Piscinibacter gummiphilus: one gene and its partner. The main gene of each other region encodes a partner of the protein of the gene in region 2 in a complex. Links are inferred from orthologs where the notes say so. Each region holds a gene or a part of one and is shown on either strand. Other genes may lie near its edges.

Region 1 (3,290 bases), 970 kb from region 2 along the record:
AGCCACCTGGACCTCATCGGCAGCTTCACGCCGCGGATGCGCGAGGCCGACGACGACTGCTTCCGCGGCGCGTCGCTCTACGTCGACACGCCCGAGGCGCTGGTCAAGAGCGGCGAACTGCTGGGGCCGATGTCGCTGGGCGTGTTCGCCGCCGGCGACGTGAAGGGCACGCTGGAGGCGCTGTGCCGGGGCGAGTCGCCCGGCCGCACGAGCGCGGCGGAACGCACGGTGTTCAAGTCGGTGGGCTCCGCGCTGGAGGACCTCGCCGCCGCGGTGCTGGTGTTCACAACGCCGCAGCCCTGAGCGTCTCCACCACCGGCTTGCGCAGCACCTCGCGCAGGCCCCACCAGCCGGCCGCCAGCGCCAGCACCGCGCCGGCCGTCGCGCCGGCCAGCGGCACCCACGGCGACGGCGTCCAGGTGAACTGGAAGACGAACTTCGCGAGCGCCCAGCCCACCGCCATCGCCGCACCCGAGGCCAGGAACCCCGCCAGCGCACCCACGCCCAGCAGCTCGGCGCGCTGCACCTGGCCCAGCAGCTTCGCGCTGGCACCCAGCGCGCGCATCACCGCGAACTCGCGCGACCGCGCCTCGCGGGTGGCCGTGACGGCCGCGAACAGCACGACGAGGCCGGCGGCCAGCGTGAAGCCGAAGAGGAACTCGACCGCCCGCACCACCTGGTCGAGCACCCGCTGCAGCTGGCCGATGGACTGCGACACGTCCACGTTCGTGATGTTCGGGAAGTCGTGGCTCAGGCGGTTGTCGAAGCCGGGCACGTCGGGCGCGCGGAAGGCCGCGATGTAAGTGGACGGCAGGTCGGGCATCTCGGCCTTCGGGTACATCACGAAGAAGTTCGCGCGCATCGAGCCCCAGTCGAGCTTGCGCAGGCTGGTGATGCGCGCCTCGGACATCTGCCCGGCGATGTCGAACCGCAGCGTGTCGCCCATCTTCAGCTTCAGCGTCTCGGCGAGGCCCTCCTCCACGCTGACCGCCCCGTCCTCCTCCGGCGTCCACAGGCCCTGCACGAGCGTGTTGTGCTGGGGCATCGCGGCGGCGTGGCTCAGGTTGAACTCGCGGTCGAGCAGGCGCTTGGCGCGGTCGTCGGTCATCGACTCCGGGTCCACGGCCTTGCCGTTCACGGCCACCAGGCGGCCCCGGATCATCGGGTACCAGTCGTACTTCTTCACGCCGGCCTCGTCCAGCAGCGCCCGGAAGCCCTCGCCCTGCTCCGGCATCACGTTGATCACGAAGCGGTTGGGCGCGTCGGGCGGCGTGGCCTGGCGCCAGCTGGAGATCAGGTCGGTGCGCAGCAGCACCAGCAGGCACAGCGCGAGCAGCCCCACGCTGAGCGCCGACACCTGCAGCACGGCGAACGCCGGCCGCGCGGCGATCTGCCGGGTGGCCAGCACGAGCCAGCGCGGCGCGCGCGAGTCGGGCACGGCCCGGCGCAGCACCTGCACGGCCACCCACGACAGCGCGGCGAACACCACCACGGCGCCGGCGAACCCGCCCACCGCGATCAGCCCCAGCTTGAGGTCCGACGACACGGCGAGCAGCAGCGCCGCGAAGCCGATCGCCCCGGCCGCCAGCACGGCGAGCGACGCGGGCTTGAGCGCGCCCACGTCGCGGCGGATCACGCGCAGCGGCGGCACCTGGGCCAGCTGCAGCACCGGCGGCAGCCCGAAACCCATCAGCAGCGTGAAGCCCACGCCCACGCCGAACAGCGCGGGCCAAAGACTCGCCGCCGGCAGCGTGGCCTTCACGATCCCGGCCAGCAGCACGACGAACACGTGGTGCACCGCGTAGCCCAGCAGCACGCCGCCCAGGCTCGCGATGGCGCCCACGAACACGAACTCGACGAGGTACTGCAGCGCGATGGTGCGCTGCGACAGACCCAGCACGCGCAGCATCGCGCAGTCGTCGAGGTGGCGGTTCGCGAAGTCGCGCGCGGCGATGCCCACGGCCACGGCCGCCAGCAGTGCGGCCAGCAGCGCCACGAGGTTCAGGAACTTCGACGCCCGGTCGAGCGTCTGGCGCATCTCCGGGCGGCCGTTCTCGAGCGACTCCACGCGCACGCCGCGCAGCGACCCCGTCTTGACCTGCGCGTCGGCCCAGGCCACGAAGCCGGCCACGGCGGGATCGGTGCCGGCCACGGCCAGGCGGTAGGTGACGCGGCTGGCCGGCTGGATCAGTGCGGTGGCGGCGAGGTCGGCCTCGTTGAGCATCACCCGCGGCGAGAAGCTCAGGAAGCCGGCGCCCCGGTCGGGCTCCTGAAGGATCACGGCGGCGATGGTGAGGGACGCGTCCCCGAGCAGCAGCGGGTCGCCCACCTTCAGCTGCAGCGACTCGAGCAGGCCGGGGTCGACCCACACCGTGCCCGGCGCGGGCGCGGCATTGGACGGGGTGCCCTCGTCCGAGGCGGCCTGGCCCAGCGTCAGTTGCCCGCGCAGCGGGTAGCCGGCCGTCACCGCCTTCACCGACACCAGCCGCGACGCCCCGCCCTTGTCGTCGGGCGCCCGGCCCATGCTCGGGAAACCCGTGGTGCGAACCGTCTGCAGGCCGCGCGTGCGCGCCTGCTCGGCGAAGGCGGCCGGCGTGGGCTGGTCGCTCGCCACGATGGCGTCGCCGCCCAGCAGCTGGCGGGCGTCCCGGGCAAGGCCCTGGTTCAGGCGGTCGGCGAAGAAGCCCACGGCGGCGAGCGCGGCCACGGCCAGCATCACGGCCACCACCAGCAGGCGCAGTTCGCCGGCGCGGAAGTCGCGCCAGAGCTGCCGCCAGGCGAGGGTCCAGACGGAAACGGCAGGCGGCGGGGGCGTGGTCATGGGCGTACGGCGTTCGGGAGCAATGCCGGCGACGTTAACCGATCCGGCACAACCCGATCGAACGCCGCGTGCAAATCCACCGAACGGTCGCCCCATCCCCCGGTGCTGTAATTTCCCGATGAACACCCTGCCCCCGCTTTTCCTGTCCCACGGTTCGCCGATGCTCGCGCTGGAACCCGGCGCCACCGGCGAGTTCGTCGCGCGCCTCGGCCCCGCCATCGACCGCGCCTTCGGCCGGCCGAAGGCGGTGCTGGCCGTCTCTGCCCACAGCACGGCCCGCGAGCCGGTGCTGCTCGCCTCGGCCCGCCAGCACGCCGTGTACGACTTCGGCGGCTTCCCCGACGCGCTCTACCAGCTCCAGTACAACCCTCCGGGCGCCCCCGAACTCGCGCCGCGGGTGGCCGCCCTGCTGGGCGAGGCTGGTGAACGGGCGCACGTGCTCGACCAGGGCGGGCTGGACCACGGCATC
Region 2 (2,933 bases):
TTCCACGTCACGATCGTCAGTTCGCGCTTCAACCAATTGTCACGCGTGAAGCGCCATCGGCTCGTTTATGATGCGCTCCAATCCTTGATTCCGCGCGGCATCCACGCGCTCGCCATCGATGCCCGCGCCCCGGGCGAAAGCTGACCGATCACCATCGTCCGCACCGTGAACGTCCCGACCGGGTCCGTCTCGCGGCTGCCGTCAGGCTCCCCTCACCGACTTCCCCCTTGAAAGGCTCGATGCCCATGAAGAAGAAGCTGTCCGTTGTCGCCCGCGCCGCGCTGCTCGCGACCTCTGTTTCGCTGCTGAGCCCGCTCGCGGCCCAGGCGCAGAACATCACGACCGTGAACGGCAAGCCCGTTCCGCAATCGCGCGCCGACGTGCTGCTTCAGCAGGCCACCCGCCAGGGCCAGCAGCCGCGCACCCCCGAGCTCGAAGCGCAGGTGCGCGACGAGGTCGTGCTGCGCGAGATGTTCGTGCAGGAAGCCGTCAAGCGCGGCCTGTCCACCACGAAGGAATACCGCGACCAGATCGAACTGGCGCGCCAGGGCATCCTGATCCGCGAACTCTTCACCGACTTCCAGAAGAAGAACCCGGTCACCGACGCCGACATCCAGGCCGAGTACGACAAGTTCAAGGCCCAGGCCGGCGGCAGCGAATACCGCGCCCGCCACATCCTGGTCGAGAAGGAAGACGAGGCCAAGGACATCATCGCGAAGCTCAAGGGCGGCGCGAAGTTCGAGGACCTGGCGAAGAAGCTCTCGAAGGACCCGGGATCGGGCGCCAACGGCGGCGACCTCGACTGGGCCAACCCGAACTCGTACGTGCCCGAGTTCTCGGCCGCGCTCACGAAGCTGAAGAAGGGCGAAACCACGCAGGAGCCGGTCAAGAGCCAGTTCGGCTACCACGTCATCAAGCTGGAAGACACGCGCGAATCGCAGCCGCCGTCGCTCGAGGAAGTGAAGCCGCAGATCCAGCAGCGCCTGAACCAGATCAAGCTGACCGAGTTCCGCGACCAGATCAAGGCGAAGTCCAAGACGGACTACAAGTTCCAGACGAACTGATCTCGCCTCGACACACTGTCATCCCGGCGCAGGCCGGGACCTTCGGCGCATGCCCTGGGTCCCGGCTTCCGCCGGGATGACTCGTTTTGGGAAGGCCGTTGCGTCAGAGCACCGGAACCGGCAGGTCCAGCCGCCCCGCCTCGATGCGCAACTGCCGGTCGCACCGCGCCGCGATGCTCCGGTCGTGCGTGACGAGCACCAGCGTCGTGCCCGCCTCGCGGTTCAGCTCGAACATCAGCTCCATCACGCGTTCGCCCGTCGCGAAGTCGAGGCTGCCCGTGGGCTCGTCGGCCAGCAGCACGGCGGGCCGCACCACGAACGCCCGGGCCAGCGCCACACGCTGCTGCTCGCCGCCGGACAGCACCTTCGGGTAGTGCGTCAGCCGCTCGCCCAGGCCCACGCGCTTGAGCATCTCGGTGGCGAGCGCCCGGGCATCCGCCCTGCCCTGCAGCTCCAGCGGCAGCATCACGTTCTCCAGCGCGTTGAGGTTGCCGAGCAGCTGGAAGCTCTGGAACACGAAACCCACTCGCGCGGCGCGCACCGCGGCACGCTCGTCCTCGCCGATCGCGAACAAATCGGTGCCGGCGAGGCGAACCGTTCCGCTCGAAGGCGTGTCCAAGCCCGCGATGATCGACAGGAGCGTGCTCTTGCCCGAACCGGATGCGCCCACGATGGCCGCCGACTCATGGGCTTCCAGCTGGAAGTCGATGTCATGGAGAATCGTCAGCAGACCGCTGGTGTCCTGCACTTGTTTGGTCACGTGCTCGACGGCAATGATGGGATCGGACATGGAAGATCGAGGTCAGGAATGAAAAAAGACACCACCCGCAGGACGTGGCTCAGGCAATGTACCCTGCTTGGCCTCGCCGTGGCCGCGCCGGGGCTCCGGGCGGCCTCTCCCGCGCGGCACGCGCCCGTGATCCTCGTGCTCGGCGACAGCCTGTCGGCCGAGTACGGCCTCACCCGCGGCAAGGGCTGGGTCGCGCTGCTCGAGCAGCAGCTCGTGCAGGAGAAGATCGGCGCCACCGTCGTCAACGCGAGCATCAGCGGCGACACCACGTCGGGCGGCCGCTCGCGCCTGCCGGCGCTGATCAAGCGCCACGCGCCCGACATCGTGATCCTCGAGCTGGGTGCCAACGACGCGCTGCGCGGCCTGCCGCTGTCGATGACCCGGGACAACCTCACGGCGATGGCCCGCAGCTCGCGCGAGGCCGGCGCACGGGTCGTGGTGGTGGGCATGCAGATGCCCCCGAACTACGGCCGCAAGTACGCGGAAGATTTCCACGCGGTGTTCACGGGCGTCGCCCAGGACCAGCAGGCGGCGCTGGTGCCGTTCCTGCTGAAGGGCGTGGCCGACGTGCCCAACGCCGAGGCCAACTTCCAGGCCGACCGCATCCACCCGAAGGAGTCGGCCCACCCGACGATGCTGGCCAACGTGTGGCCGGCGCTGAAGCCGCTGCTGCGCTGACGACCCGCCGCGGGGAGACAGGCGCCGGCGGTCAGTCGACGCGGCGATGGCGCGCGCCGTCGTCGCGGTTCTGCGGGTTGCCACCGCCCCGCGGCGGTTCGCGGAAGCCCGGCTGCTGCTGGGGTTGCGGCTGCGGTTGCACCTGGGGTTGAGGCTGAGGCTGGGGACGCGGCACGGCCGTCTGCATGTTCGGCGGCTGCGGACGCGGCATCTGCACCGGGGGCTGCGGCTGGGCCGGCATCTGCTGCTGGGGTGGCTGCGGGCGCCCACCGCCCCAAGCACCGCCCCCGTGACGGCCGTCGTTCTCGTCGCGCGAGGACCACCGTGGCGGCTGCTGTTGCGGTTGCGGTTGAGGCTGCTGCGACGAGAAACCCGGCTGCGGTATCGGGCGCAACGGCGCC

Evidence for each region. Proteins that work in one complex are often made in the same cells at the same time.
Region 1: the proteins of A4W93_RS13665 (region 2) and A4W93_RS18095 are in contact, whole or in part, in a cryo-EM structure (PDB 9GE8), measured with the Escherichia coli proteins. The link is inferred for Piscinibacter gummiphilus from one-to-one orthologs.

What each region holds. Positions count from the first base shown.
Region 1 is NZ_CP015118.1:4,018,047-4,021,336, forward strand. Bases 53-3,190 are described here. They hold A4W93_RS18095 (ABC transporter permease), read right to left. Parts: upstream 2,822-3,190; coding sequence 284-2,821; downstream 53-283. Other genes in these bases: A4W93_RS18090 (ornithine cyclodeaminase), read left to right, coding at 53-303; A4W93_RS18100 (dioxygenase family protein), read left to right, coding at 2,940-3,190. Also shown: more of A4W93_RS18090, read left to right, coding at 1-52; more of A4W93_RS18100, read left to right, coding at 3,191-3,290.
Region 2 is NZ_CP015118.1:3,052,621-3,055,553, reverse strand. The notes cover bases 12-2,792. They hold A4W93_RS13665 (ABC transporter ATP-binding protein), read right to left. Parts: upstream 1,855-2,792; coding sequence 1,168-1,854; downstream 12-1,167. Other genes in these bases: A4W93_RS13655 (DUF6600 domain-containing protein), read right to left, coding at 2,564-2,792; A4W93_RS13660 (arylesterase), read left to right, coding at 1,873-2,532; A4W93_RS13670 (foldase protein PrsA), read left to right, coding at 246-1,064; A4W93_RS13675 (BolA family protein), read left to right, coding at 12-144. Also shown: more of A4W93_RS13675, read left to right, coding at 1-11; more of A4W93_RS13655, read right to left, coding at 2,793-2,933.